4 regions of the Staphylococcus sp. GW823-FHT05F06 genome follow, and region 4 is predicted to be linked to each of the others. Evidence: riboswitches for the same ligand, from Rfam matches in the RefSeq annotation. Region 4 holds a riboswitch; each other region holds the start of a gene.

Region 1 (8,255 bases), on a different contig from region 4:
TACACGTTTACGACTATATTTTTTTGCAAGTCCTTTTGTTACACCAAATACACCACCGAATGTATCGTCATCTTTGATGTGGTCTACTTTTGCACCACCTGAGACATCAGTACCAATTAAAATGACATCCTCATCTTTTTCCATAGATTGGTCAATAGCTTCATTAATAGCCCCCATAAATGTTAACTTGCGTTCTTCACTCATCGTAAAAACCTCCTTATGTGGTTAGGTCATTTGTTCTTATATCTTTTAATAAATATTCCAATCTTCTGATTTAAGCAAAAACATCCTTGTATAATGAATCCTCATCTGGTAATTCGCTTTCTTCAGCAAATTTCACAGCATCTTCTACAGCTTGTTCAGCTGCTTTTTCTATTTCATCTGCTTCTTTTTCAGTGAGCCAATTTTCTTCAATTGCTCTTTTTCTAAATTCTACTGTCGCATTTTTATCTGCGTTACGATCATCTGGTGATTTTACTTTTTGCTCATCACCTTCAAAATGTCCATATTTACGATACGTATCACATTCAATTAACGTTGGTCCTTCACCTTTTTTAGCGCGTTCTACAGCCTCTTGTGTTGCTTTATATACTTCCATAACATCCATGCCATCAACACGTACACCCGGCATATTATAAGCCGCAGCACGCTCTGCAATTGTTTCAGAAGCACTTGCGTAGTCATGTGTTGTTCCTTCAGCAAATTGGTTATTTTCACATATAAAAAGAACAGGTAAATCTAAAATTGAAGCAAAATTAAGACCTTCATGGAAATTACCTTCATTTGCAGCACCATCACCAAAGAAACATACCGCAACATTATCTTTACCTTGATTAATGATAGAAATACTTGCACCAATTGCTAACCCAAAACCACCACTGACAATACCATTCGCACCGAGCATTCCTTTGTCAATTTCTGCAACATGCATTGAGCCACCTTTACCGTGACCTAATCCGTCACGTTTACCCATAATTTCTGCCATCATACCATTTAAATCGCATCCTTTTGCAATCGCATGACCATGACCACGGTGTGTACTTGTAATATAGTCATCATCATTTAATTGAGACATAACACCTGTTGCAACAGCTTCTTCACCTACATATAAGTGTACGAATCCTGGAATTCTACCATCACTAAAAATTTTGTGTACCTTTTCTTCAAAAAATCGAATTTCGTTCATCGTTTTATAAATCCAATGTGCTTGTTCTTTTTCCATTTTCATTGTCAATTCCTCCTATCTTTCATAGGTCATAAAGTTTAAAACTACATATGAATTGCAGAATCAAAAAATGCATCTGCACTCTCACCTATTGCTTCTAATAAAGCCGGGTGTGGTTGAATAATTTGAGAAAGTTCATGAATCGTACCCTCTGATGCTTTGACACTTAAAAGTTCTCCAATTATATCTGTAGCATGTGGTCCTACAATAAAAGCACCAAGAACCTCTCCATACTTTTTATCAACGACAAGTTTAATAAATCCTTCATTTTCTCCTTTGATTAACGCCTTTGCATTCCCTTGAAATGCTGATTGAGTCACTTTCACATCATAACCAGCCTCTTTAGCTTGCTCTTCTGATAACCCAACTGATGCTGCTTCAAGTCTTGTGTATATACAACGCGTAATATCTTCTTGACGCACAAGTGACGGCTGTTTGTTCATTATTGTTTCGACAACATGAATGCCATGCGCACTTGCTGCATGTGCAAGTTGATATCCTTTAATTAAATCTCCTATAGCATAGACATGTTTTTGACTCGTTTCATAATGTTCATTGACTTTAAAGAATTTACCATCCATTTCCAAATTTAAATCTTTTGCAACTTGCGTATTCGGTTGTCTACCTGTTGCAACAAGAAGGGTATCAAAGCTAACATCATCTTGCCCATCTAATATTATTTTCGATTCCTTTACTTGTTTTATCTTTGCTTTCGTCAGTATCTTAATACCTTGATTATCTAAATGTGCTTTTAACATTTCTCTAGTTTCGTTGATTTCAGTTAATAAAATGTCATCTGCAACTTCTATTATCGTAACTCTAACCCCAAGATCAGCCATTGAGGATGCGAGTTCTGTTGCAATCACACCCCCACCGATAACCGCTAACTGTTTTGGTAGCTTCTCTAAATCGAAAAATGTATCGGTTGTTTCATAATTGACTTGATCTAACCCATCAATTGGTGGAATGAACGGCTGACTGCCAGTTGCTAAAATTATATCTTTCGCTTGATACGTTTCATTGTTAACGTCCACTTTTAAGTTTTTAGAAATTCGTGCTTCCCCTTCAATATAAGTAACTTTATTTTTCTTTAACAACTGCTTCACGCCACCCGTAAGTGTTTGTACAACTTTCTTTTTTCGTTGGACAAATTGAGTAAAATCAATTTTTAAGTCTTTCGTTGTGATTCCCCAATCGTTTGCAACTCGTATGCTGTGTGCTTTCTCGCCGTGTTCTAACAACGTTTTAGAGGGGATGCAACCTACATTTAAGCACGTGCCTCCAGCATTATTTTTTTCAATGACTGCAACATTTTTACCAAGTTGCGCACCACGTATTGCAGCTACATAGCCACCAGGTCCAGCTCCTATTACGATTAAGTCATATGATTTACTCATATAATAAATGCCTCCTTTCACCAATAGTACGTTGTGCCATCCCAATTTCATTTGCATGAGGAATAAGAAATTTTACATTTGTAAGCGCTTTCTTATTCCTTCGATTCCATTCTACTTCAAGTATTTTGAGTTTTCAAACAATTGTATGTTGTTAATTATTAATACTTTATAAACTTTATAAATTACTGTTTATCTAACTCTTAAACTGATTTAAAAAAGTAATGATGTTTGAACGTTGTACGATTATAAAAAGACCTGTACATCAGCGTGTGATAAGACTATGATTAAAATGTAAAAAAGATTTAGGTAAAGGAAGATGGTGTCGTGGGAAGTACTGTTAAATATCGTAAGTTTATTCTACCTATTGTCGTTGGTTTAATTATCTGGGCATTGACGCCTATTAAACCAGATGCCTTAAATGATCAAGCTTGGTTTATGTTTGCTATTTTTGTGTCAACCATCATTGCTTGTATTACCCAACCTATGACTATAGGTGCAGTATCAATCATTGGTTTTACAATCATGATTTTGGTTGGAATTGTTGATACAAAAACTGCCGTTCAAGGCTTCGGTAATAGTAGTATTTGGCTTATTGCAATGGCCTTTTTCATTTCAAGAGGATTTGTAAAAACAGGGCTAGGTCGACGTATTGCTCTGCAATTCGTTAAATTATTTGGAAAGAAAACGCTTGGTTTGGCTTATTCACTTGTTGGTGTTGATCTTATCTTAGCTCCTGCTACGCCAAGTAATACAGCACGTGCTGGTGGTATTATGTTTCCAATCATTAAGTCCTTGTCAGAGTCATTTGGTTCATCGCCGAGAGATGGTTCTGAGAGAAAAATGGGTGCGTTTTTAATCTTTACTGAGTTCCAAGGTAATTTAATTACTTCAGCTATGTTTTTAACAGCTATGGCCGGTAACCCTATAGCGCAAAGTTTAGCTGAAAAAACGGCACACGTTCAAATTACATGGATGAATTGGTTTGTTGCTGCTATTATACCCGGATTGATTTCTCTCATCGTTGTCCCTTTCATTATTTATAAATTATACCCACCAACTGTTAAAGAAACGCCTAACGCTAAAAAATGGGCTACTGAACAACTAGAAGAAATGGGACATATGTCTATAGCCGAAAAATTGATGGTTGGTATCTTTATCATAGCATTGGCTTTGTGGGTATTAGGAAGCTTCATTAATGTTGATGCCACGCTCACTGCATTTATTGCTTTAGCATTGTTACTATTAACAGGTGTATTAGCGTGGTCAGATATTTTAAATGAAACAGGCGCATGGAATACACTCGTTTGGTTCTCAGTTCTTGTATTAATGGCAGAACAATTAAACAAGTTAGGCTTTATCCCATGGTTAAGCAAACTCATTGCTCAAGGTTTAAATGGCTTTAGTTGGCCTATCGTTTTAGTTTTACTCATCTTGTTTTATTTCTACTCACATTATTTATTCGCAAGTGCAACAGCACATGTCAGCGCCATGTACGCCGCGTTACTCGGTGTTGCAGTCGCTTCGGGTGCACCGCCATTATTCAGTGCATTAATGTTAGGGTTCTTTGGTAACTTACTGGCATCAACAACACACTATAGTAGTGGACCAGCGCCCATATTATACGCAGCTGGCTATGTTACACAAAAGCGCTGGTGGACTATGAATATTGTACTTGGTATAGTCTATTTTATTATTTGGATTGGTGTAGGTTCACTATGGATGAAACTCATAGGTATGATGTAAAGTTAGAATTTTAATTAAACTTCAGTTCATCAAATATATTGTAAGCTAACGTTTGAAACGTTAGCTTATTTTTTTGCATCATACTCCCAAGATTAATATTTACTATATTCATTTTGCTTTTTATTCAATTCAACTATGTTATTCTGTACATAGATTAACTAGTATCACTAGGGGTGCAATTCAATTTGCTGAGAGAAAGTCTACTTTCAACCCTTGAACCTGTTGGTTAGCACCGGCGTAGGAAAGTGAGCAATATTGATAACTGTTTCTTCATTCACTTTTTTACGCAATAATTAAATGGATGGAGGAATTTTTTATGGACAAATTAACAGTAGGTTTAGAATGGTTTTTAAATCCTGATCATATGCCGTTAATCTTAGGTATCGAAAAAGGTTGGTTTAAAGAAGAATCATTAGAAATTGAGATGATTGAATCAAAGGAACACTTTGACGCACTAGACGAGATTGAAAATGGTTCAATGGATATCGCGATTACTGAACCTATTCATCTGGTTCAAGATAGAGCTAAAGAACAAAACGTCATCGGGTTTGCGAGATATCTTCACACTAACGGAGGTATTATGTATAACAAAGATAAAAATATCGCTCGCCCCAAAGATTTAATCGGTAAACGGCTTCAATATCCTGGCGCTCCCGGTCCAGGTGGTATTGCCATGGCTAAAACGATGATTGAAGCTGATGGTGGCACATATAAAGAGGGTGACATCACACCAGTTAATCATAGCTTTTATCATACTGATGCACTTTTAACTGATAAAGCTGATGCTGCTACACTCATTTTCGAAAATTTTGAAATTCTTGAAGCTAGAAATCAAGGACTTAATGTAGATTATTTTCCACTTAAAAATTATAATGTACCCGATTTTTGTCAACTCATTTTCATTACTACACCTGAAGTATTAAATACGAGTGAGGTCAAACTTAAAAAGTTTCTGAAAGTCATTCAAAAGGCCATTCATTACATCAATCATCATTTAGAAAGTGCAATTGAAATTTACTCAACGTATACTCAAACTGATATCTCTAACCAATTAAACAAAGATACAATTGAAGCAACAGCTAAATGTTTTACAAATGATTTGTCTATGAGTTCCGACTACTACAATGATTTACAGTTGTGGCTTAAAGAAGTCAATGATATTAAAGACACGATTAACCCAACTTTATATTTTACAAATCAACTACTATTCAGTCGATATACAAAATAAAAAATATACCTTCACTCTATTTAAACGTTAATGTACACATCAATAGTTAGAATCAATATCTAATTTAGAGAATGTACATCAAATAAAGTGAAGGTATATTTATTTTACTATTTTACAACTGGGTTTTTCTTAATTTGAACATATTGAGAAATACTATATAACACAATACCTATCCATATAAAAATAAAGGTAATCAATTGATCAGTGTTAAATGGCTCTTTAAAGACAAAGATACCTAAGATAAACATGATTGTCGGCCCTACATACTGAATGAAGCCAGTTAACGATAATGGAATTCGCTTAGCACCTGCTGAGAACAGAATCAATGGTATTGCTGTAATTGCACCTGAAAATAGTAGCCAAAATGATGATATATTTAATCCAAATGTTATGTGTTGTTGCTGCCATAGGTAAATAACATAGATTAAACCGGCTGGTGCAGTAACAATACATTCAATAGTGATGCTACTTATCGCATCGATATGCACAATCTTTTTTAATAAACCATATATACCAAAAGAAAATGCTAATAGAAGTGAAATAAATGGAAATTCACCGATTTTTATTGTCATATAAAGTACGCCTACTAGTGCAAAGATGATGGCTAACCATTCGAATTTATTAAATCTCTCTTTTAAAAATATAAGCGCCAAGACGATACTCACTAGTGGGTTAATGTAGTAACCTAAGCTAGATTGTAGCACGTGACCATTAGATACTGCCCAAATAAATGTCCCCCAATTCACTGTAATAACATACCCTGCAACTATGATGGCAATAAGTTGCACGGGATGCGATACCAACTGATTAACATCTCTAAAAAAAGCGTTCCGTTGATTTTTTCCTATAATGAGCACAAAAATCATAAATATCACTGAAAAAATAATACGGAATGCCAAAATTTCAAAAGCGCCTATTTCATCAATTAAACGCCAATATATGGGTAAAATCCCCCATAAAATATAAGCACCTAAAGCTAAAAATATTCCTTTTTTATACTCCGAAGACACCATTAACCCTCCCTCAATATAAATGATTAAAAAATGAGACTCATTCCAACTCATTGACAGTTATGTAATCAAATTTACTAATAAAACAGCAATATTTACACATATCTGTTTGTGTACAGCTTTTGATTTTATAATCAATCTTCATTAAAATAAGCACGTTTAATACTTGGTACATCAATTGTTTGAGACATATCTATAAAGTATTGTTTTTGCCACTCTTGTGTCTTGTGAGCGACACGATTTAAATCTTTCTCCCATGTAGGATACACTCGAAAAGCCATTTTCCCTTTAGATGCATGATTTCTTAAAATACCTTTATGAAAAAGTACATGTTTTGGAAAAATAAACTGACCTACTTGAGAATCATCCATCACGTGTACAATTAATTTCCCAGGAAATGACTCATAGTCAAATGCTCGATTTTTCTTTGTTTTATCTTTTTCCCAAAGCGATAAAAAATATCCTTTTTTCTTTGTTGTTTTCTTAGCTAACCTACTTTTAAATACGTAGCCATTAATATTAAAATTGTATGCCTCATAAGATTGATTCCACTGTTCATCTCTTATAATTAATGATTGTTGTAAGTTCATTATCTTTATGATGTGATTCAACAATCGAACTGAAGACTTCATCTTCATACTCCCCTTTACTTTTAGTCTCAAAGTTCAATACATCGACGCAAACTCTGAAATACTTTTATAATAAATATTTAAAATGGGCATATATTTATTCCCTTTGCTTTATTTTTAATCTACGATATCGATTAAGTGTCGCAATAAACTCCTGCTTTCTAGGTAGCGCTAAATGACCAGGATGCCCCTGATGATTTGATATAACATCTAATCCGTGTTTCTCAATCCGTTGATACAAACTATTGGTCAATTCTACAATCGTACTTTTGTCATCTAGCAATTCATTTTTTACATAACTTAACATCATCGCTAAACCTTGTGTTTGACTGTCATCGACAAGTTGTTCTAAGCCAGAAATATGAATAGTTTCCTTACCATACGTTACTACATTCAATCCTTTAGCTTTAAAGCGATCACGTTTCCCTTTTTGATTAAAACTCGCTCTCAACGGAATTCTTGATGGAATGTGACCGAACTGATAGTGAGAAGAAAGCCTTCTTTGATAACCGTCTGACTGCGCAATGTCTTTAGCATGTTGCGTAACATCTTTCAACACATATTCATCCATCATCAATACTTGATCTGCCACGTCAAAATAATCTCCCGAACCTCCAACGATTAGAATAGTCGACACGTTATGGTCGTCATATAATGCTTTTACCTTATTAGAAAAGGGGGTAATCGGCTCTTTTTCGGGAGCAATTAAACGTTGCATACGACCATCACGAATCATGAAATTCGTTGCAGATGTATCTTCATCAATGAGTAACAATGATGCTTGTGATTCTAAAGCTTCCATGACATTTGCAGCTTGAGACGTACTACCACTCGCATTTTCAGTTGAAAAATGTGTAGTATCTCTTTCACCTGGCAAATGATCAATAAATGGCTGGATATTAACATTTTGAATACTTCTTCCGTCTTCAGCACGAATTTTCATTGCATCTTGATTTGTGATCACATATTCTCTACCATCACCAGCAATATGATTATATACACCTCGTTCTAACGCTTCAAGTA
Region 2 (8,255 bases), on a different contig from region 4:
GTTCTCCAGGAATATCTTCAATTGAATCATAATTATCTACAACTTTTAAAGTACCGTTATCTATGCGTTTTTGTATATTATTTCGTATCTTGTCTACATCTGCTTTTTGACCCGCACGTTCTGCAATATCTATATAGATTGCTAAATCACGTTTAGGATCTTCTGTATATATGCCACGGTTTGTGTAAATTTGATAATAAATATGATTATTTTTAAGTGCTGTAGTAATTTTGTGTACTAAATCATGATTAAGATGCGATGTACTCATTATATTAAATGATTCATCACGAACTTCTGCACCATTCAAACATATGTAAGGTACTTTTAAGTCTGTTTCAGCAACAGGTGTTTGTGCCTCATAAAATGCTCTACCAGTTGCAATAACTACTGTAATGCCGTTCGCTTGCGCAAATTTTATCGCTTCTTGATTCATAGTGGTGATTTCATGACCAGCGTTAAGTAATGTTCCATCCATATCAGTTGCTATTAGCTTTATCATTAGTTGACCTCGTTTCCACTTATTTTAAAGTGATGCTATATGAATTTTTTTAATTGATTTAAAATTAATGTGTGTAGCATGTGTCTTAACTTCATCATTGTTATATGTTATCACACAATCTTTAACGATTTACTGGACTTCAAAAATACGTTTATTTATGTACGACATCATTTTAACAAATTTATATCCTTTTGTATCTTCCCCTGTTTTTCTGCTTTTTTCTTTTCACGTATTTCCTTAAAAAAACTTCTCAATAGTTCTGCACACTCTTCTTCTAAAATTCCTTTTTCTACGATTGCCCTATGATTAAACTGCGGTTGTTCTAATAAATTCATAAGACTTCCTGAACATCCTCCTTTGGGATCAGTAGCACCATACACAACCTTTGGAATACGGCTCATAATAATAGTGCCCGCACACATGACACAGGGCTCTAATGTAACATACAACGTACATTCTTCTAATCTCCAACTGCCGACAACTTCTGACGCCCGTTCTATCGCTATGTGCTCTGCATGGGCAGTAGGTTGCTGCAATGTTTCCCTTAAATTATGTGCACGTGCAATGACTTGATCCTCTTTAACAATAACTGCTCCGATTGGAACTTCTCCTAATGCTTTGGCTTTGTGTGCTTCATTAATTGCTAAGCGCATGTAATCATGATTTTTTTTCATATGTGTTGGAATACCTCACTTATGGTACAATACTCATTGTCTATCTTAACATTTGGAGAAGTGATTATGAATAAACCATTTATTGCAATCGAAGGACCTATAGGTGTTGGTAAATCCTCTCTTGCTCACCGATTAAGCAAGACGTTTGGTTTTTATGAAGAGAAAGAAATTGTTGATGAAAATCCATTTCTATCTGATTTTTATGATGATATAGAAAAGTGGAGTTTTCAAACTGAAATGTTCTTTTTATGTAACAGATATAAACAGATTAGAGATATTGAGTCGCTAAATCAAGGTATAGTTAGCGATTATCATATTCATAAAAATAAAATTTTTGCTAAAAATACTTTAGATGCTAAAGAATTTGATAAATTCAGTCGTATTTTTGATATTTTAACTGAAGATATCGAAATGCCAAATACAATTATCTTTTTAGATGCTGATTTAGATGTATTAAAATCTAGAATTGCACAACGTAATCGTAGCTTTGAATCTCAAATAGAAGATGACTATTTACTTACTTTAAAAAAAGATTATCTTGCTTATTATGAATCATTAAAGAATGACGGTGCAAATGTCATTCGAATTGATACATCTCAACAAGATTTCGTTAAAAATGATTACGATTACCAAAATATTTTAAATTTAGTAAAACCTATGATTGGAGAAAATAAAGATGAATAATTATGGTATTCCTCAAAATGCAGTAATAACCATTGCTGGCACTGTAGGGGTTGGTAAATCTACGTTAACACAAGCACTTGCTGACAAGTTAAATTTTAAAACTTCCTTTGAGAATGTAGACCATAATCCTTATTTAGATAAATTTTATCATAATTTTGAACGTTGGAGCTTTCATCTTCAAATTTACTTTCTTGCTGAACGTTTTAAGGAACAAAAACGCATGTTTGAGTATGGTGGCGGATTCGTTCAAGATCGTTCAATTTATGAAGATGTGGATATTTTTGCAAAAATGCACGAAGAACAAGGAACAATGAGTGCTGACGACTACCACACGTATTACGAATTATTTAATGCAATGGTTATGACACCTTATTTTCCAAAGCCTGATGTTCTGATTTATCTAGAATGTGATTATGATGAAGTAATTGATCGTATTCAACAGCGGGGACGTGACATGGAAATCAATACAGATCCAGAATATTGGAAAAAACTATTTAAACGGTATGAAAATTGGATTAACAATTTTAATGCATGTCCTGTTGTTCGACTTAATATTAATGAATATGACATACACGAAGACGTAGACTCCCTTGATTCAGTCATTGATAAAATTGCTCAAGTTATTAAAGCATACCGACAAGTGGATACAAGATAATATATCTAATTGTAGAAAATTAGAGCTTATATTTATATACTTTCACAAGTTATTTCATATACCTTTTACTCAAATATTAAAATAACAGATATAGCTATTATTAAGAATGTTGACAATATTTTATAAAAATTCTATGTTTATACTATAACTGAATTATATGCACTAGGGGTGTTTTTTAACTGAGATGGATATCATCCAAACCCTTTGAACCTGAACTAGCTTATACTAGCGGAGGAAAGTGTTGAATCTCATCTAATTATCATTCTGTCTTTATATATTGATTTGGATGCACAACTTTTCTCATGAAGGTTGTGCATTTTTTCTTATACAAATAAAAATTATTGGGGGCATAAAGATGAAAAAAACTGCAATTATCACGGGAAGTAGTCGTGGATTAGGCGCTAAAATTGCAATAACTTTACTAGAAAAAGGCTACAATGTTGTTGTTAATTACAAACAAAATAAGGATAAAGCTGAAAAATTAATTAGAAATTATAATCAAAGTAGGGCTATAGCTATTCAAGCTGATGTGACAGACAGAAACGATGTGAATCGAATGATTCAAACTGCCACACAACATTTTGGAAAAATAGATATAGTCATTAATAATGCACTTGTTGGTTTTAAATTTGATCCAAATCAGCAAAAATCGTTTAAAGATTTAACTTGGGAAGATTATCAACAACAACTTAATGGTACTTTAAAAGGAGCATTTAATGTGACTCAAAGCGTCATACCACAATTTATAGAACAACAAAGTGGATGCATTGTTAGTATTGGAACCAATTTGTATCAAAATCCAGTCGTACCTTATCATGAGTATACAACAGCAAAGGCAGGTCTCATTGGCTTTACTCGTAATATTGCTGCAGAACTTGGACAATATGGTATTACAGCAAATGTTGTTTCTGGAGGATTACTCAAAACGACTGATGCAAGTGCAGTCACTACACCTGAAGTATTTGATTTAATTGCTCAAACTACACCTCTTAGAAAAGTAACATCACCTCAAGATGTAGCCAATATGGTCGTATATCTCGCTTCAGATGAAGCACGTGGCGTAACAGGTCAAAATATTACCGTTGACGGTGGTTTAACAATGAACTAATTGTTTGTGTATTTTTTACAAAAAGATAATAATTAATGAGGTGTTCATATGACAAATAATCACTTTCTTAACATAGGTGTGTTACTGTATGGATGTGGTCATCATCAAGCGGCATGGCGTATGAAAGATTCTAATATTGAGGATATCGGCAACATATCTTATTATCAGCATTTAGCTCAAATAGCTGAAAAAGGTCTTTTGGATATCGTCTTTTTTGCAGATAATCAAGCCTTTAATGCAAGTGATAATACTACTATGCCCGCTTTTTGGTTTGATCCTATAATTAACTTATCAGCTATTGCACAAGTTACATCACATATAGGATTAGTGCCAACAATATCGAGTACATTTTCAAATCCATTCACCGCTTCTCGTCAATTATTAAGTCTAGACTACTTATCTCATGGCCGTGTGGGTTGGAATTTAGTCACATCCATGACAGATATTGAAGCCCAAAATCACAGTCTTCAATACTTACCAGAAAGACATGAGCGCTACAAAAAAGCAGATGAATTTGCATCGGTAATGAATCAGCTATTCACTTCTTGGTCAACTGCATCTTATGTACCAGATAAAAACAACAACAAAATTATTGAGTCTAAAGATATTAAACCTTTTTATCATGAGGGAGACTATTTTCAAGTACGAGGACCACATACAACACCACAAAGTCCTCAAGGTAAACCAGTATCTATGCAAGCCGGTGCGTCAAAAGAAGGTATTGCATTAGCAGCAAAATATGCTGATGCTGTTTACTCTGTTTCATGGGATATCAAGCAAGCACGTAGTTATAAAAAGAAATTGTCTGATGCTATTTCTAAAACTCAACATCCAGATAGAAAAATTAAAATTTTCCCTGGTTTAGTAACTTATGTAGGTGAAACCCATGAAAAAGCATTATCAAAAAAAGCAGAACTTGATCAAAAATTACCCATTGAAGATGCTTTAAAGCAACTCAGTTTTTTTGTTCAACAAGATTGTTCAGATTGGGAATTAGATGAACCAGTTCCTCCCTTACCTCCTGCTAAAAATTTCAAAGGTCCGATTGGTCGATATGAAACAGTTTTAGCCATTATAAAAGATAAACAACCGACTGTAAGAGAATTATTAGGTTACTTAAGTGCCGGTGGTGGTCATCTTACTCTTATAGGTACACCTGAGGAGATAGTGGATGAGATGGAGCAGTGGTTTAATGAAGGCGTTGCAGACGGCTTTAATCTGATGCCACCTTCATTACCCCATAGCCTTGAAGATTTTTTAAAATACATTATACCAGAACTACAACGTCGTGCTTTATTTAAAAATTCTTATAATCAATCTACACTACGTACATTATTAAATCTCGACTCATAAAACCGATGTTTTTTATGTATTATTAAAAGAAAAAGGACGTAGACGTGCGAATCGACTCACACATCTACGTCTTACTCAATTTAAAAACTTTATTTTCCGTATTGCTCTATAACTTGTTTAACATCTTTTGCACTATTAATGATGACATCTGCGTCGTAGAGTTCCTCTTTTTTAGCCACGCCTGTTAGCACACCGATAGCTAATCCTAAATGAGCATTAATCGCGGTTTTCATATCGTTGGCCGTATCTCCTACTATTGCTACCTTTTCTGGTTTAACATCAAAAGCATTAAATAGTGGATCTAAAACTTTAGGATGTGGCTTTTCTTCTGCGTGTGTTTCTGTAGAAATTACTAAATCAAAGAGATTTCTAGTTTGCGTTTCCTCCAGAAATTGATCGACTCCTTTTTTAGTATCACTTGTTACTATACCTATGTGATATCCTTCATTTCTAAGAGCTTGAATAGTTTCTTGTACACCATCAATCCAATTGTTTTCAGGCACTCTTGAATCAATGAGTTCCTGACTCGTATCCTTTGTCCAATCTGATGTTTCTTTACCTGTTACACCATTAAAAGACTCTATAATTTCACCTAATGAACCCGATCCCATAACAGAATCTGGCTTAATTTTTTTATCGATAATGCCTAATTGGCGATGTGCCGCTTCCTTATCATGTACTGGAAAGGTTTCTAAAAGTTGATCAACGAGACGTACGCCAATTTTTTCCCAACTACTGTCAAACTCAATCAATGTACCATCTTTATCAAATAATATCCATTCCAATTTTAATTCTCTCCTGAAAATGATTTTTATATTAATTATAGTTACATAAACTATTGTATTATAGATTACATGACAATTATAGGAAACTGAACTTTATTTAAGTATAAAAACTAAAATTGGGTTCAAAATTAAAAATGGCTATTTTCTTTAGGTACTTTTATTAATTAATACATACTTTAAAAGACTCTATTCATAATACGTTTTGTACATCACTAATCTAGAACTTGCTAAAAACAAAATGACTTAACTATACTTTGAAAATTTACTAGACATGACTAGATTTAGAGTTGTTTCACTATGATATAAATTTTTTAACTTATTATTTACCCATTGTTACAATTATCATAAATTAGAAAATTTAAATTCTTTTACTGAAAAAATTTGTTAAATAAATCTTTAACTAATCGTTCACTTGATTTACCATCTTTATATTTAAAATTTTTATTTAAAAACGGCTTCACCTTTTCTAATTCAAAATCATTATTTTCTAAAGCTAAAATAAGCTCATCAAAAGTTTTCACTATTTTACCAGGAACAAAGGTTTCATAAGGTTCATAAAAATCTCTCGTGTAAATATAATCTTCCAAATCAAAAGCATAAAAAAGCATTGGTTTTTTAAAAACTGAAAATTCATAGATTAAAGAAGAATAATCAGAGATTAAAATATCCGTAATGAACAATACATCATTTACTTCGCGGTAATTTGAAATATCTAAAAAATATTTACTATAAATTGCTGGGATATTTAATTTATTTCTAACAAAAGGATGCATTTTAAACAGAACAGTAGCTTGATGTTCTTCACAATAACTAGCTAATCTTGCAAAATTAATTTTAAAGAAAGGATAGTGTGCTGTGCGATGTCCATTTCCTCTAAATGTAGGTGCAAAAAGAATGACTTTTTTATTTTTTATAATTGGTAATTTTGTTTCTAAACTTTGTTTAATGCGTGTTTTATAAGATTCATCGAACAAAACATCCGTACGTGGAACACCTGTTGGAATAACCCTATGTTCTTCAATTCCAAAAGCTTCAGCATAGTAAAGAATATCATTATTTGACGAAACATAAGCTTTACTATAATTCCTATGTCCAATAGAGTCTATGAAAGGTCCTCCTTTTTTCCCAGTTCTACTAAATCCTACAGTCTTAAAAGCACCCACAGCATGCCATACTTGAACTATTTCTTGGTTTTCTCTAAATTGAAGTTTATATATCATCGGATGATAATCATCAACCAAGATATATTTAGATTTTCCTAAAAAATATGGAAATTTTAATTTATCAATAAACGATCTCCTATTTGCTATATTAGGTTTAAAAATAGAATGAATGACAAGTTTTTTGTCCAATTGTTGTTTAAGCATTTCTTCGTATATAAATTTAAAATTTCCTGACATATTTGCTCTAGAATCTGATGTAAACAAAACATGATTTTTATTATTCTTATATACTGTTTTGGAAATGTTAAATACCGACAAATATATTTTATCTCTCACATTGAAGCTAATTTTCCTCAAAGCTTTATGTAATATGTATGATAATTGCTTAAGTTTACTTATTTTCTTTATTTCAGATTTATATTGAACTTTAAAAATAAACTCATTAATTTCTTGGGATATTGCCGGAACAATGACGTAAGATTTAATCTCTTTGTTATTATATCTTTGGAAACTTTTACCATACTTTTTTAATAAATAACTTTTTTGTAACGATTGGGTCTCAAGTGAGTTGTAATCTCTTAACTCCTCTAAAGTCATCTGATTTTTTTTATCATTCAAAAATTTGGGGTTAATTTGGCAGACATATTCATCTTCTTGTCGGTTGATTAATATATAATTGCCTGTACCTAAAAAATTACCTTTTTCTAAAATAGCAATATTAAATCTTGCCTCAAAAGTTGACCCTTGAATATTAACATGATTGGCATTTAATAGTTTTGTTTCTGTTAGATTTCTAAGAAGGAAATTTCTTGTAGGTTTTACTCCTTCAAAATGTCCTTTGACGAAGAGTTGGACACGTTCCCAATAAATGTCATCTATAAATATATTTTGCTTTGTCATAGTTGTTTCCTTTTCTTTAAATATTCCATTTTAAAACTGTTTTTCCCCATGCGTTAGAAATATCATATTCGAACGCTGTAATGAGATCTTCTATGGTATTTATTTCAAATTCTTTACCTTTAAGTAATGCTAATTGATTAAGAACTTCAGGATATTTACGATACAATTCAATAGTTTTTTCAAAATCCTTTAAACCACTTCTGCTACTACCAATTATAGTTAAACCTTTTTCTAAAACCATTCTTGTATTCACTTGTATAGGCAGTTCGCTCACTCCTAATAAAGCGATACTCCCTTCAGGATTAATAATATTAATAATTTGTTCAATAGCCTGCTGACTTCCTTTACCACCCACGCATTCAAATGCATGATCAATTTTGATATGTTGAGGAATATTGTCAATTTGAATAATTTCATCTACAAATGAAAAACGG
Region 3 (8,255 bases), on a different contig from region 4:
ATAATAGAAATTTATGTCAGATTTAGATATAATACTTCAATATTTTCTTTAAATATATCAAAATCTCATCGTCATTTACTAACAATTTCAATAAAATTGTGGTTTTGACCAGTGAACTAAGCTCAGTTATGATTAGAACATAAGAAGGAGGTGACACATGTTAAATAAAATAGTCATTGTTGGTAGAATGACGAAAGATGCTCAAATCTATGAAAAGGAGGATAACAAAATAGCAACATTTTGCGTTGCTACAGAAAGAAACTACAAAGATGATAATAATGAAATTTCTACAGATTATTTACTTTGTAAAGCTTTCGGTAAAACTGCCACTAATATTGAAAAGTACACTAGTCAAGGTACTTTAGTAGGTATAACTGGACAAATGCGTTCAAGAAAATATGAAAAAGAAGGCCAAACACATTTTGTTACAGAATTATACGTTGAAACAATAAAATTCATGTCCCCAAAAAATAAAAACAATGAAACTCCCTCTGATAATCAATTTGAAAACAACACTTATCAACCTGATGATTTAGAAATAATTCATATTTAAACAACTAACTTTTCCTTTAAAACTCCATCCTATATTTAATAAATTAATTTATCCTTTCTTTCAATTATACTCGAGCGGCCTTTGTTAATCATAAAATATTAATAAAAGGTCGCTTTAAATACATAGCAAAGGCCTATAATTTCAATAATTATCTGATAAATTTCATTTGTATTACAACGATATTGTAGTAATATGACTCGAAAAAACTATCATGATAGGAATCATTACGGTTATTCATAAAAATTAGCATCCTATTTCATGTAATTGTAGTGTAAAAAATAGGCGTTTATTTTTATTTCAGTGTAACCTGCACGATTTTTATAGATGTTACAGTGGGTTACGTAAACAAATTAAGAAAACAAATCACTTTTAGGAGGATTTTTAATAATGAAAAAAACATTAGTTGCATCATCATTAGCTATAGGACTAGGCGTTGTAGCAGGTAACGCAGGTCATGACGCACATGCAAGTGAGACTACAAATGTTGATAAAGCAGAGTTAGCTCAAAAAGCGTTAACTAATGATCAATCACTAAATGAAAGCCCTGTTCAAGAAGGTGCTTATAATATTAATTTTGATTACAATGGTAATTCATATCATTTTGAATCTGATGGTTCTACTTGGAGTTGGAGTTATGAATCAACAAACAATGCTACGCAACCTGTTCAACCAAGCCAATCTCAAGTAGCTACACAACAACAACCTGTACAAGTATCAGCACCACAAAATGAGCAAACAGCACAACCACAAACAAAATCAACATCTACAAGTCAAACTTCTTCAAGTAAAGCTTCAAGTGGTTCATCAGTAAATGTAAATTCACATTTACAACAAATTGCTCAACGTGAATCAGGTGGCGATATTCATGCAATAAACCCATCTTCAGGTGCAGCAGGTAAATATCAATTCTTACAATCAACTTGGGATTCTGTTGCTCCAAGTCAATATAAAGGTGTTTCACCTGCAAAAGCTCCAGAAAGCGTACAAGACCGAGCAGCAGTAAAATTATATAATACTGGTGGCCCAGGTCATTGGGTAACTGCATAATTAAAATATGAAGTATCTACCATCTTCTCGAATTTGAGAAGATGGTTTTTTATTGTACGACTTATTTGATTTACATGTAATCGTTTGCTATGGTTGATAATGAATCATATATTATTTGCTACTAGGGGAGCCAAAAGGCTGAGATGAATGTATTCAGACCCTTATAACCTGATTTGGTTAATACCAACGTAGGAAAGTAGTTATTAACTATTCGTCATTGAGATGTCTTGGTCTAACTACTTTCTTCGCTGGGAAGTAGTTTTATTTTTTGAGGAGGCTAATTATGACATTTTCAAAAGAGTTGAGGGAAGCATCAAGACCTATTATTGATGACATTTACAATGATGGTTTTATTCAAGATTTACTAGCAGGTAAGTTATCTAATCAAGCTGTAAGACAATACTTAAGAGCAGACGCTTCTTATTTAAAAGAGTTTACAAATATTTATGCAATGCTCATACCCAAAATGAGTTCTATGGAAGATGTTAAATTTCTAGTAGAACAAATTGAGTTTATGTTAGAAGGAGAAGTTGAAGCGCATGAGGTTCTAGCTGATTTCATTAATGAACCATATGAAGAAATAGTAAAAGAAAAAGTATGGCCACCAAGTGGTGATCATTATATTAAACATATGTACTTCAATGCATTTGCACGTGAAAATGCAGCCTTCACGATTGCAGCGATGGCACCCTGTCCATACGTCTACGCTGTCATTGGTAAACGTGCGATGGAAGATCCCAAATTAAATAAAGAATCAGTGACTTCTAAATGGTTTCAATTTTATAGTACTGAAATGGACGAACTTGTTGATGTGTTCGATCAATTGATGGACCGTTTAACTAAACATTGTAGTGAGACAGAAAAAAAAGAGATTAAAGAAAATTTCTTGCAAAGTACTATTCATGAGAGACATTTCTTCAATATGGCATATATTAATGAAAAATGGGAATATGGGGGAAATAACAATGAATAAACCTAAAATTGCACTAACAATAGCAGGCACAGATCCCACCGGTGGGGCAGGTGTTATGGCGGATTTAAAATCATTTCACGCGTGTGGCGTTTATGGTATGGCCACTATAACAAGTATCGTTGCTCAAAATACCCTAGGAGTTCAACATATCCATAATTTAGAATCTTCATGGGTAAAGGAACAACTTGATAGTGTGTTTGATGATGAATTACCACAAGCTATCAAAACGGGTATGATTGCAACAAAAAAAACGATGGAGTTGATTCAAAGTTACTTAAAGGAACATTCCAATATTCCTTATGTGATTGATCCAGTTATGCTTGCCAAAAGTGGTGATTCATTGATGGATGAAAATACTAAAAATCATTTGCAATCAACATTATTACCTTTGGCTGATGTTGTCACTCCGAATATACCTGAAGCTGAGGAAATTACTGGTATTAAAATTAATGATGAAGAAAGCATACGTAAAGCAGGTCAAATCTTTATTAATGAAATTGGTAGTAAGGGTGTTGTAATTAAGGGAGGGCATTCAGCCGATTTAAATAATGCTAAAGATTTTCTTTTTACTAAGAATGAAACGTATACCTTTGAGAACAAACGCTTTGATACTAAACATACTCATGGAACTGGTTGTACTTTTTCAGCAGTTATTACAGCAGAATTAGCTAAAGGTCGTTCCATAAAAGATGCAGTTAAAAAAGCAAAAGAGTTTATTTCATTAAGTATTGAACATACCCCAGAAATTGGCAAGGGGAGAGGACCTGTAAATCATTTTGCTTATATGAAGAAAGTAGGTTTAGATGATGAATAATTTAGAACGATTACGTTCAGAAAATCCACTCGTAATTTGCTATACCAATGATGTTGTGAAAAACTTTACTGCGAATGGTTTACTAAGTTTAGGTGCTAGTCCCGCAATGAGTGAGGCACCAGAAGAAGCTGAAGATTTTACTCGAATGGCTAGTGCGCTTTTAATTAACATCGGTACACTCACACGTGAAAATGAAGAAGACATTATCAAAATAGGTAAAATTGCTAATCAGCAAGGTACACCAATAGTTTTTGATCCAGTGGCAGTTGGTGCTTCTACATATCGTAAAAATTTTTGTCAACGTTTTCTTGGTGAAGTTAATGTCACAGTAATAAAAGGCAATGCTTCAGAAATATTGACATTAATAGATTTTAATACAACTATGAAAGGTACTGACAGTGACAGCGAATTAGATTCAGTAAATATTGCAAAAAAAGCGGCTAATACTTTAAATACTGCTATTGTCATTACTGGAAAAGATGATATTATTGCAAAAAATGAGAAAATAATTAAATTATCTAATGGTTCTCCGCTTCTTACTAAAATCACGGGGGCTGGATGCTTGTTAGGTGGTGTATTAGCAAGTTTCTTGTTTAGAAATACTCAACCTTCAATTGATTTATTAGTTGAAGCGGTAAGTGTCTACAACATCGCAGCAGAATTTGCTGAACAAGCGCCTCATGTAAATGGACCTGGTACTTTTCTATCTGAACTGCTAGATCAACTTTATCAGATGAATGACATTACTTATAAAAATCAAGTCAAAAAGGTAGAGATATGAATATGATGTTTGATTCAAAACAATTATCAGTCTATTTTATTTGCGGAACACAAGATATACCTAAAAATAAATCAATTGAGCAAGTTCTCAAAGAGGCATTAGAAGCTGGAATCACGCTATATCAATTTCGTGAAAAAGGTCCGAATGCACTAAAAGGGGAAAAGAAAAAACAGTTAGCCTTAAAACTTAAACAATTATGTCACTCATATCACGTACCTATGATAGTTAATGATGATGTTCAATTAGCCCAAGAGATTAATGCTGATGGCATTCATGTAGGTCAAGATGATATGGAAATTCAACAATTTGCAAGCCAATTTAAAAATAAGATTATAGGTTTAAGTGTTGGGAATTTGAAAGAGTATCAACAATCTGATTTGTCTAAAGTTGATTACATTGGAGTAGGTCCAATGTATACAACATCATCAAAAGATGACGCTAGTAAACCTGTTGGTCCATCTATGATATCTCAATTAAGATTATATATTCATGATTTTCCTATAGTTGCCATTGGAGGTATAAATGAAACTAACGTGCAGCCTATTGTTGACGAAGGTGCAGATGGTATTTCTGTCATCTCAGCTATTACACGTAGTACCAATATAGACAAAACGGTTAAATATTTCTTAAGATATTTCACCTAAATCTCTATTTTTTCTACTTTTTGTTTTCTACTATTGAATTAGTATGATAAAATATACTCTATGTGAATATAACATTAGAGGTGGAAAAATGAAGAAAAAAGCGTTACTACCTTTGTTTTTGGGAATAATGATTTTTCTAGCAGGTTGTGATTACTCTACACCTGAGAAGCAAGATGGATTCTTCTTTAATACTTTTGTTCAACCTATGAAACATCTCTTACAGTGGTTAGGAAATGATGTTTTTCATAATAATTTTGGACTAGCAATTATTGTATTAGTTCTTTTCATTCGTTTAATCTTGTTACCATTTATGTTATCTAACTATAAAAATAGTCACATGATGCGTGAGAAAATGAAAGTGGCTAAACCTGAAGTAGATGGCATTCAAGAAAAGGTTAAACGTGCGCGAACACAAGAAGAAAAAATGGCTGCAAACCAAGAACTTATGGAAGTTTATAAAAAATATGATATGAACCCTATGAAGAGCATGTTAGGATGTTTACCTATACTTATTCAAATGCCAATTATTATGGGATTATACTTTGTATTAAAAGATAAGCTTGTAAATGGTTTATCTGAACATCCGCATTTCTTATGGTTCAATTTAACTAAGCCTGATATTTGGATTACAGTTATTGCCGGTGTGCTATACTTTATTCAAGCTGTAGTTTCAAGCAAAACGATGCCTCAAGAGCAACGTCAGATGGGCTATATGATGATGGTTATTTCTCCAATAATGATTATTTGGATTTCTTTACAAGCATCATCAGCTTTAGGTTTATATTGGTCTGTCAGTGCATTATTCTTAGTAATTCAAACGCATTTTGCTAATATTTATTACTCTAAACTTGCTAAAAAAGAAGTTCAACCTTTTATTGAAAAGTATGAAAGAGAACATAATCCATCTTCAAAGAAAAAAGGGAAAAATACTCAAGTAGTATCAAAAAAGAATAAAAAATAATAAACAATAACCTGAGACATCAATCGTTGTCTCAGGTATTTTTTGTGGTAGATGCTAATGGACTTTGGTTAAAACATGAGTTAACAATATATCTTTTATTTGAATTTACTCTTTATTAAAATTCCACTCTGACATAAATTGTTTGAGATATTGAATCATAAATTGATGTCTTTCTTCAGCAAGTTTTTTTGCAGTAGGAGTGTGCATTAAATCTTTTAATTTAAATAATTTTTCATAAAAATGTTTTATTGCTGAATTGTCTAATTCTTCAACGAGAGACGTATGTAACTCTTCATTTGAAAGCTTCGTTTCAGTCCACATAGGTTCACCAAAGTGTCCTGAAAACTGGAATGTTCTCGCAATGCCGATTGCTCCTATTGCATCTAGGCGATCAGCATCTCTAACGATTTCACCATCTATTGAAAGTTTAACGTGATTATTTTTACCAGCTCGATAACTCATATGTTTAATAATATAGAGAACTTGTTGTGATATTTCACTGCTTAAATCTAGGGTAGATAAGAACTGTTTAAGCTGATCATATGCTAAAATTTCATCAGTTAATTTACTATCAACAGTATCATGCAATAAAGATGATAGTTCTATAACAAGTGTATCTGTTATATTTTCTCGTTTAGCGATATAACAAGCGTTGTTATAGACACGTTCCACATGTGCAATATCATGTCCAGTTGTATCATGTTGATGGAAACTTTTCATATACTCATAAGCTTTTTTAATCTTCATTCTTGAGTTCATAGATAGACTCCTTACTTAATTTAAAAGTAGCAAAGTATTTAATTTTTTACATTTAGTATTTAATAGTATCTTTGACATCCTTTATAATGGTTTAATTAATGAAACTACTTATCCTATTACATTAAAGAAGATATAAATGAAGAAGTGAACCTTTCGTTAAGCGTTCACTTCTTGCAAATTATTATAAAATTGGAGAAAGTAGTTGTGAAATCCCTTCTTTGAATTTAACTAGCAGATTTCGTTTAGCATATTCTTCAGAAGTGAGCTTGTTAGATAATTTCATATCATTAATGAAAGCTTGTTTTAATGATCGTGCTACGCCTTCATCATAAATAAAAGCATTGACCTCAAAGTTTAATGTAAAGCTTCGATTATCCATATTGGCAGTTCCTACACTTGCTACCTCATCATCAATGACAAGTGTTTTTGAATGTAGAAAACCATTATCATAATGATAGACATTAACGCCAGCTTCAAGTAAAGACGCTACGTTTTTAAGCGTAGCCCAATAAACAAAGGGATGATCACGTTTGTTAGGAACCATGATGTTAACATCCACACCACCAAGCGCTGCAATTTTAATCGAATCTAAAAAAGCTTGATCGGGAATGAAGTATGGTGATTGAATGTATATAGATTCTTTGGCTGATGAAATCATTTTTAAATAACCATATTTAATTTGTTCCCAATCTTCATCAGGCCCACTTGAAGCAATTTGTATGCCTATCGTACCACCAGAGTCAACATCAGGAAAATATCGAGATTCATAAGTTAAATTGTCACGAGTTGATTGTGAGTTCCAATCTAAGATGAATCTAAGTTGAAGGGCATTTACCGCGTCACCTTTAATACGTAAGTGTGTGTCCCTCCAATAACCAAATTTCTTAGATTTACCTATATATTCATCTCCTACATTAAAACCACCAACATATCCAATCGTACCGTCAATGACTACTATTTTTCTGTGGTTTCTATTATTCATTCTTAAATTAATAAGTGGTAATTTTGATGGAAAGAAAGATTCAGCGTGACCGCCTTTTTGACGAAACTTTTTTAGATCTTTCTTTCGTAAATCTCTTGAGCCCATATCATCGTATAGCATTTTAACTTCTATACCTTCTTCAGCTTTTTTTTCTAATTCATGTAACAATTGCTTTCCGAGATTATCACTATGAATAATGTAGTATTGGATGTGAATATATGATTGTGCGTGTCTAATATCATTAATTAAATCATCGAACTTCTGATGACCATCTGTATAAATTGTTAGATCATTATCAGTTGTTAAAAAAGCAGCATTATTATAAAGTAACATTTGTACCATTTCTTTAAATTTAACAATTTGATGATTACCCTTAGAAAAGTCTTGCTTTTTCAATGCCTCTAATTGCTCGTCAACAATCATTTCAAGACCAACTTTATCCTCTTTGGCGAGTTTAAATATATGTTCTCTCTGTATTTGGCGACCTAATAATAAATACAATATGAATCCTACTAAAGGTAGAAAAACTAAAACCAATAACCACGCCCATATAGAATTTGCTGTACGCCTCTCCATGAAAATAATAATGAATGCAAAAACTAAATTTAATAAAAAGGCACTAACTAATAAAATATTAATTATAATATTAGATTGATGAAGTGCCATAGTAAAGACTTCTATCATAGGTTACCTCCTTTATGATTGTTTATTCTCACTCAGTTTTCATTTCAGTGATTTTTA
Region 4 (8,255 bases):
ATTAACTAATTTAGACTATGAACTGTATTCTACGGGTGGTACAAAACGTGTATTAGAAGATGCGAATATCAAGATTAAGTCCGTGTCAGAATTAACACAATTTCCAGAGATTATGGATGGTCGTGTTAAAACACTACATCCAGCAGTCCATGGTGGTATTTTAGCTGATCGAGATAAAGAACATCATTTAGAGCAATTACGAGAACAACATATTGATTTAATTGATATGGTAGTAGTCAACCTATATCCTTTCCAACAGACTGTTGCTCAACCTGATGTAACAGAAACTGATGCAATAGAAAATATTGATATTGGTGGACCTACAATGTTAAGAGCAGCTGCTAAAAACTTTAAACATGTTACAACTATCGTACATCCTTCCGATTACAATGAGGTAATTGAGAGAATTAAAAATCATCAATTGGACGAAGCATATAGAAAATCACTAATGGTTAAAGTTTTCCAACATACAAATGAATATGATCATGCTATTGTTAACTATTTCAAAGACAATAAAGAAACACTAAGGTATGGCGAAAATCCTCAACAATCTGCATATTTTGTTAGAACATCTGATAGCAAACATACGATTGCTGGTGCAAAACAATTACATGGTAAACAATTGAGTTTTAATAATATTAAAGACGCAGATGCAGCGCTCAGTTTAGTAAAAAAATTCAACGAGCCAACTGCTGTAGCAGTAAAACATATGAACCCGTGTGGAGTAGGAATTGGACAGTCGATTGATGAAGCATTTCAACATGCATATGAAGCGGATAATCAATCAATATTTGGCGGAATTATAGCATTGAATAGAACGGTAGATGTTAAATTAGCTGAAGCATTACATTCTATCTTTTTAGAAGTAGTTATCGCACCTCAATTTACTGAGGAAGCTTTAAAAATATTGACACAAAAGAAAAATATTCGTTTATTACAAATAGATATGACAATTGATAACGCTGAACAAGAATTTGTTTCCGTTTCAGGTGGTTACTTAGTACAGGATAAAGATAATAAAGATGTGACTCGAAACGACATGACTGTTGCTACCGACACTCAACCTACAGAAGCACAGTGGGAAGCTATGCTTCTAGGTTGGAAAGTTGTAAGTGCCGTTAAGAGTAATGCAGTGATTTTGAGTAATAACAAACAAACAGTTGGTATAGGTGCAGGACAAATGAATCGTGTAGGTTCCGCTAAAATTGCAATCGAAAGAGCAATAGAAATTAACGATAATGTTGCGCTTGTTTCAGATGGTTTCTTCCCAATGGGAGATACAGTTGAATATGCTGCCGAACATGGTATTAAGGCAATTATTCAACCAGGTGGTTCAATTAAAGATCAAGATTCCATTGATATGGCTAATAAATATGGCATTACAATGGTTATGACAGGTATGCGTCATTTTAAACATTAATTTTTGAAAAGAAAGGGGTAATCTATTGAAAGTTTTAATAGTTGGAGCTGGTGGACGTGAACATGCATTAGCTTCTAAAATCAATCAATCTCCAATTGTAGATAAGGTTTACGCGATTCCAGGAAATGATGCAATGGTCAATATTGCTGAAGTGCACAGTGAAATTGCTGAATCAGATCATCAAGCTATTTTACATTTTGCTCAGCATAACGCAATTGATTGGGTAATCATTGGGCCTGAACAACCTTTAATAGATGGGTTAGCTGATTTATTAAGAAATGCAAATATTAAAGTGTTTGGTCCAGGACAAGATGCCGCTCAAATTGAAGGTTCAAAATTATTTGCCAAGCAATTAATGGACAAATATCGTATTCCTACAGCAGAATATAAAGAAGTAAGTTCACGTAACGAGGCGTTGCAATATGTTGAAACTTGTGATTTACCAATCGTAATAAAGAAAGACGGTTTAGCAGCAGGTAAAGGGGTTATTATTGCTTTTACGAGAGAAGACGCATTAGATGGGGTCAAAAAAATTTATCAAGAAGAAAAAGGGAAAGTCGTTTTCGAAAGTTATTTAGAAGGAGAAGAGTTTTCTTTAATGACTTTTGTAAATGGAGATTATGCGGTTCCTTTCGACTGTATTGCTCAAGATCATAAGCGAGCATTTGATAATGATCAAGGACCAAATACTGGTGGGATGGGCGCATATTGCCCTGTACCCCACATTGATGCATCTGTTCTTGAACAAACCAATAAGGAGATTGCTCAACCTATTGCTAAAGCTATGGCACAAGAAGGTCATGACTTCTTCGGATTACTATATATTGGTGCAATTTTAACAAAAGATGGACCTAAAGTTATTGAATTTAATGCACGTTTTGGTGATCCTGAAGCACAAGTATTATTAACACGTTTAGAAAGTGACTTAATGCAACTCATTATCGATTTGGAAAATTGCCAACCCATTCATTTTAACTGGAAAGATGAAGCTGTTGTAGGAGTAATGCTAGCATCTAAAGGATACCCTGGTTCATATGAAAAAGGGCATGAAATAAGTGGTTTTAATCTAGATTCTCATTATTATGTGAGTGGATTAAAGAAAGAAGGTCAATGTTTTGTGAATTCTGGTGGAAGAGTTATCCTAGCTATAGGGGAAGGTCCAACAGTTGAAAAAGCACAAGCAAATGCATATGAACATGCACGACAAATAAAAAGTGATAATCTTTTTTATCGTAATGATATTGGGAATAAAGCCATCACTAAGTAAAATTGGTTGTTCAATTTGAAATAAAGTCCTTCGTTGATTGGATAAGATCAACGAAGGACATTTTTTATGATTTCTATTTACATTGGAATAAAATGAATATTTACTTTTAATTAAATATTTGGTGTATGATTATTAGTCTAATTGTCCAAAACGGACATCATGAATACCAGTAATTGGAAGGTATGATGATAAGACAAATGACAAAGTAATGATAATTAATATACAAGCAATAAATACGATATCTTTATATGAAAATGGTACCCGATAGTAGTATGTTCTCGGACCATCTTTAAAACCTTTAGACTCCATTGCAACTGAAAGTTGATGTGCACGTCGAATATTTTGACTTAATAAAGGTATGACTAAATGATTAAGACGCTTGATTCCTTTATAGTTAGATGCATCTATCATTTGATAACGCATTTTTAGGGAACGTCTTAATTGAATAAGAGAACTTATTATAAGTGGAACCATTCTAATCGCTGCCATAAAAGCATAAGCAAACTTTGGCTTTACCTTTAAATGTTGCATTAAACTATAAAAAATCATTACAATTTGTGAAGTCAATGCGATTAGTATACCAAACATTGAAACGGTAATTGTTCTCATAGATAGATGAAGACCTCGTACAATACTTTCTGTACTTATTTGCAAAATACCAAATTTTACAAGCATATGTTCTCCATCACCATATAAAATCATAAATAATGATGACATCAAGGCAAAGAGGGTTGTAACTAATATAAATATTGCCGTTATTTTAAATTCTGTACCGTTAAATAAAAGTAAGAACATAAACATTAATATGACGATATAAATCATAAAGTCGAAGTTATGGATAAATATAATGAAAAAGAATAATGCGATACCTAAAAGTAACTTAGTAATAATATTTACATCATCAACGAAGGTGTGGCGTTTTTTCCATCTTTCAAACAATGTGTTCACCTTCCATTTCTTTAAGACACCCATCTTCCACGCGTAATCGTCTTGTTGGATATCGTTTAATAATTTCTGGATCATGTGTCACCATGATAATTGTTTGACCTTGATTAACGCGTTCTTGAAATAACTTAATAAGTTGAAATGTATTATGACTATCTAGACCGAATGTTGGTTCATCTAGTAAAATAATCTCTGCCTTTGAACTTAATGCTGTTGCAACACTTAAACGACGCTTTTGACCTGTTGATATTTCAAAAGGATGATGATCCTTAACTTGATCTAAATGTAATAATTTTAACAGATCCATGGTTTCATCATTCGCATGCTTAGGATCTAAGTGATTATAATGAATATACACTTCATCATAAACAGAATTAGTAATAAATTGTAATTCAGGGTTCTGATATACCAAATACATATGCTTTGCCGCTTGTTTAATTTTAGATAATAATTGATCGCGATAAAACATGTCACCTTCATATTTAATCAGTTGTAACATAGCTTCTAGTAAAGAGGTTTTACCAGCACCATTTTTACCAGTGATTGTTAACCATTCACCTGAATACAGTTTAAGCTCCTTGGATGAAAAAAGTGTCTTTTTACCTCTAATAATTTGCCCGTCGTCAAAATGAAATAAGAGGTTCTTTGTTTGATTAGGTAATGGGATGGGGCGTGGTGCACTGTGCCATGCTCTAGGGTGCCAAACTCCATATTCAGTTAATAACGCTTCATAATGATCCAAGATTTGTTCTGGGGTGTCGTCAGCAACAATTTCACCATCATAATTTAATAACAATACGCGGTCAACATGTTGCCAAATATGTTCAACCTTATGCTCAACAATTAAAACTGTTTGATCTTCCCAAAGATTGATTAATTTCTTCCATAAATCTTCAGTTGCTTTCACGTCGAGCATTGCAGTAGGCTCATCTAAAAAAAGTGTCTTTGATTTTTGTAGTATTGTTTCAACAATAGCTAACTTCTGTTTCATGCCACCACTTAGATTATTGACATATGTTTTATGAGTAACATTAAGGTCTACAGACTTTAGTGCTTCTTCGATTTCTTGATCCATCTCACTTCTAGGAATATTTCTATTTTCTAAAACAAATGCAAGTTCTTCATATACTTTTGGCATACAAAATTGATTATCTGGATCTTGAAATATAACGCCACTATCATGATCAATATTCAATTCATCATATTTCATCGGAAGTTCAATTAAATTAGGTACTATTCCACTTAATACATTAAGTAATGTGCTTTTACCTGATCCGGAAGGACCGAGTAAAAGCACTTTTTCTTTATTTTTAATCTCAAGATTTAAGTTATTGAATATTTTCCTATCACCATTCGGATACTTTAAACGTAAATTTTTAACACGTAACAATTAAAAAATCCCCTTATAGGTTATCGTAATCTTGTTGTGATGCTGGTCTAAAGAATTTAGTTACACCGGTTTTATCTAATGCTTTGACAATCCAGTATGAAACTAAACCAGCTAATACAATTCCGCTAATTGAACGGAAAACTATAAATAGTAGTAAGTTCCATCCAGCAACTTCGTTTAAGTAACCATAGAAGTAATCCACTGGGAAAGAGATTAAAGCAGTTGCTAACCCAGCAAGCATTGCTACAGCAGCAGAACGTGATTTGTATTTAAAAATAGCAAATATAATTTCACAAGCCAATCCCTGTAATATCGCATATATGATAGTAGGTATATCAAATTTTCCCATAACAATCGTTTCACCAGCTCCAGCTGCGATTTCTGCTAATAATGCTATACCTGGCTTAGGAATGATTAAGTAACAAACGACTGCTGCCATAAACCATACACCATATGTAAGTTGTTCTAAGTGAATACCCGCAACTTGTACAATATTGTAAACAAACCACCATAAGTTATAAATGATGGCAAATACTACTGAAATTAAAACTGTCACAAGAATTTCAGATAGTTTCAAACCTTTTGACATAAAAAACATCCTCCTAAAAAACGCACAACCTTCTCTAGGAAAGTTGTGCGTCAGAAGTTACATCTAATCATAATCCATTAGATTAGATGTATAACAACACTTTCCTACGCTAGTAACTAGCTAGATCAGGTTCGAAGGGTTTGAGGTTGGCCTCATCTCAGTAAAGAATACACCCCTAGTGCGTTCAATTATTTAATTAATTTAAATGTATGATTTTTATCATATATTGTCAAGGTTCTTTCGAGTATTGTTATTTAAATGAGAAATATATTTACTATTATAGAGATGAATTGCAATAAATGTGTATCGAAGTAAAATTTATAGAATTAATGATTTAAATTTTTCTAACCAGTCTTTAATTTGATATTAAAAATAGCTAAATAAAAATGATTAGTATAGTTTTAAGTAAACTAAATTAAAAAATAACCAATTGTTTGTTTTATTACACAAAGAGGAGTAAAATACAATTGAAAGCGATATCATATAGATTTTCAAACTTTATCTAATTGGAGTGATGTTTCTATGTATTATACAAATAGTAATTATGAAGCGTTTGCTCGGCCTAAAAAACCTGAAAATGTTGATAATAAATCAGCCTATTTGATAGGGGCTGGATTAGCTTCTTTAGCTGCAGCATGTTTTTTAATTAGAGATGGACAAATGAAAGGCGAGAATATCCATATTTTAGAAGAGTTAGATATCTCAGGAGGAAGTTTAGATGGCATCAATATGGAGCATCATGGCTATGTAGTACGTGGTGGCAGAGAAATGGAAAATCATTTTGAATGCTTATGGGATTTATTCAGAAGTATACCATCACTTGAGCAAACTAATGCTTCTGTGTTAGACGAGTTTTATTGGTTAAATAAAGAAGACCCTAATTATTCTAAATGTAGAGCGATTGAAAGTGGAGGTAAGCGTATTGATACTGATGGTGATTTTACATTAACAAAAAAAGCAATTAAAGAAATTTTAAATTTATGTTTGATGAAAGAAGAAGATTTAGACGATGTTAAAATCACTGATGTCTTTTCAAGAGACTTTTTAAATTCTAATTTTTGGCTTTATTGGAAAACAATGTTTGCATTCGAGCCATGGCATTCAGCGATGGAGATGCGTAGATATCTTATGCGTTTTGTGCATCATATTGGTGGTTTAGCAGATTTTAGTGCATTAAAATTTACTAAGTATAATCAATATGAATCTTTAGTATTACCGATGATAGAATATCTAAAATCACATAGCGTGAACTTTGAATTTGGAGTACAAGTGAATAATATTTTAGTTGATGCAACACCATCTACTAAAATTGCTAGAGAAATCATTTTAACTAGAGATGATAAAGAAGAATCTATCCCGTTGACAGTTAATGACTTGGTATTTGTTACTAATGGAAGTATTACCGAAAGTTCAACCTATGGTGATAATGACCACCCTGCTCCTATAACACATTCTTTAGGTGGTAGTTGGACATTATGGAAAAACTTAGCTAATCAAAGTCCTGAATTCGGAAGACCTGAGAAATTCTGTGATCACATTCCAGCTAAAAGTTGGTTCGTATCAGCAACGGCAACAACAGATAATAAAAAAATAATCTCATATATCGAACAATTATGTAAAAGAGATGTTTTATCAGGTCGGACAGTCACAGGCGGTATCATTTCTGTCGCTAATTCGAGTTGGCAACTTAGTTTTACAGTGAACCGTCAGCAACAATTTAAGAAACAACCTAAAAATCAAGTTAGTGTATGGATTTACGCATTATACTCTGACGAAAAAGGAGACTTCATTAAAAAACCAATCACGGAATGTACTGGTAGTGAAATCTGTCAAGAATGGTTATATCATATGGGTGTTCCACAAGAGGAAATTGTTGAATTAGCTCAATCAGAATGTAACACGATTCCTGTTTATATGCCATATGTAACTGCATATTTCATGCCTAGAGCATACAAAGATCGACCGTTAGTAGTACCGAATGGCTCTAAAAATTTAGCATTTATTGGAAACTTTGCAGAAACAGCACGGGATACTGTATTCACTACAGAATATTCAGTTAGAACAGCTATGGAAGCTGTTTATCAATTATTAGATGTTGATAGAGGTGTACCTGAAGTTTATGCCTCTGAATTTGATGCACGCGTACTGATGGATGCATTTTATGAATTAAATGATCGTAAATCTTTACATGAACTTGTTAATAAAAACTTTATTAAAAGATCAGTATTAAATACAGTGCTGAAGAAAATACGTGGTACTTTCATTGAAGAATTGTTACGTAAACATAAATTACTATAGTGTAATTAAATGATAAATATAACTGTCGTCCAAGATTAGAATTTTGGCGACAGTTTTTTCTATCATTGATATTAATAATGATTTAAGAGCTATGACGCAAATCTTTCGAAAAAGTAGTCGTAAAATTGTTGTGTAATTTCTTTTGGATAAATAAATATTCTGCTGAATTTTACATAAATGTCAACTGTGAAATAAAAAAGGTTAAATAATAACGTAGATTTGTATTAAAAGAAATTATTATAATGATAATCATAGATGAACGCCTTTATTAGTACAGAAAAAAGACAATTTCTATCAAAAATTTTAATAGAAATTGTCTTTTTATATTACTTATGAACTCAATGAT

What was found. Region 4 has a riboswitch for thiamine pyrophosphate ahead of AC1Q7N_RS05140 (ECF transporter S component). Riboswitches for the same ligand answer to the same signal wherever they lie in the genome.
Region 1: linked by a shared signal. The riboswitch ahead of AC1Q7N_RS08155 (ABC transporter substrate-binding protein) and the one ahead of AC1Q7N_RS05140 (ECF transporter S component) in region 4 are both predicted to bind thiamine pyrophosphate.
Region 2: linked by a shared signal. The riboswitch ahead of AC1Q7N_RS09355 (3-oxoacyl-ACP reductase) and the one ahead of AC1Q7N_RS05140 (ECF transporter S component) in region 4 are both predicted to bind thiamine pyrophosphate.
Region 3: linked by a shared signal. The riboswitch ahead of tenA (thiaminase II) and the one ahead of AC1Q7N_RS05140 (ECF transporter S component) in region 4 are both predicted to bind thiamine pyrophosphate.

Annotation. Positions count from the first base shown of each region.
Region 1 is NZ_JBXAHW010000011.1:2,239-10,493, forward strand. It holds gene AC1Q7N_RS08135 (alpha-ketoacid dehydrogenase subunit beta) at 1-204, opposite strand, end outside; gene AC1Q7N_RS08140 (thiamine pyrophosphate-dependent dehydrogenase E1 component subunit alpha) at 275-1,228, opposite strand; gene lpdA (dihydrolipoyl dehydrogenase) at 1,270-2,622, opposite strand; gene AC1Q7N_RS08150 (anion permease) at 2,947-4,365, shown strand; TPP riboswitch at 4,525-4,626, shown strand; gene AC1Q7N_RS08155 (ABC transporter substrate-binding protein) at 4,682-5,593, shown strand; gene rarD (EamA family transporter RarD) at 5,701-6,603, opposite strand; gene AC1Q7N_RS08165 (MepB family protein) at 6,738-7,235, opposite strand; gene AC1Q7N_RS08170 (ABC-ATPase domain-containing protein) at 7,330-8,255, opposite strand, start outside.
Region 2 is NZ_JBXAHW010000014.1:17,077-25,331, forward strand. It holds gene AC1Q7N_RS09335 (Cof-type HAD-IIB family hydrolase) at 1-499, opposite strand, end outside; gene tadA (tRNA adenosine(34) deaminase TadA) at 667-1,173, opposite strand; gene AC1Q7N_RS09345 (deoxynucleoside kinase) at 1,240-1,857, shown strand; gene AC1Q7N_RS09350 (deoxynucleoside kinase) at 1,850-2,512, shown strand; TPP riboswitch at 2,667-2,766, shown strand; gene AC1Q7N_RS09355 (3-oxoacyl-ACP reductase) at 2,868-3,620, shown strand; gene AC1Q7N_RS09360 (NtaA/DmoA family FMN-dependent monooxygenase) at 3,669-4,973, shown strand; gene AC1Q7N_RS09365 (HAD family hydrolase) at 5,063-5,758, opposite strand; gene AC1Q7N_RS09370 (CDP-glycerol--poly(glycerophosphate) glycerophosphotransferase) at 6,127-7,821, opposite strand; gene AC1Q7N_RS09375 (alcohol dehydrogenase catalytic domain-containing protein) at 7,838-8,255, opposite strand, start outside.
Region 3 is NZ_JBXAHW010000012.1:18,648-26,902, reverse strand. It holds gene AC1Q7N_RS08645 (single-stranded DNA-binding protein) at 158-553, shown strand; gene AC1Q7N_RS08640 (transglycosylase family protein) at 941-1,600, shown strand; TPP riboswitch at 1,714-1,812, shown strand; gene tenA (thiaminase II) at 1,884-2,573, shown strand; gene thiD (bifunctional hydroxymethylpyrimidine kinase/phosphomethylpyrimidine kinase) at 2,566-3,387, shown strand; gene thiM (hydroxyethylthiazole kinase) at 3,380-4,168, shown strand; gene thiE (thiamine phosphate synthase) at 4,174-4,812, shown strand; gene yidC (membrane protein insertase YidC) at 4,901-5,773, shown strand; gene AC1Q7N_RS08610 (HD domain-containing protein) at 5,879-6,532, opposite strand; gene cls (cardiolipin synthase) at 6,714-8,198, opposite strand.
Region 4 is NZ_JBXAHW010000005.1:123,076-131,330, forward strand. It holds gene purH (bifunctional phosphoribosylaminoimidazolecarboxamide formyltransferase/IMP cyclohydrolase) at 1-1,420, shown strand, start outside; gene purD (phosphoribosylamine--glycine ligase) at 1,446-2,687, shown strand; gene AC1Q7N_RS05130 (energy-coupling factor transporter transmembrane component T family protein) at 2,820-3,626, opposite strand; gene AC1Q7N_RS05135 (ABC transporter ATP-binding protein) at 3,619-5,022, opposite strand; gene AC1Q7N_RS05140 (ECF transporter S component) at 5,036-5,611, opposite strand; TPP riboswitch at 5,696-5,798, opposite strand; gene AC1Q7N_RS05145 (oleate hydratase) at 6,134-7,909, shown strand.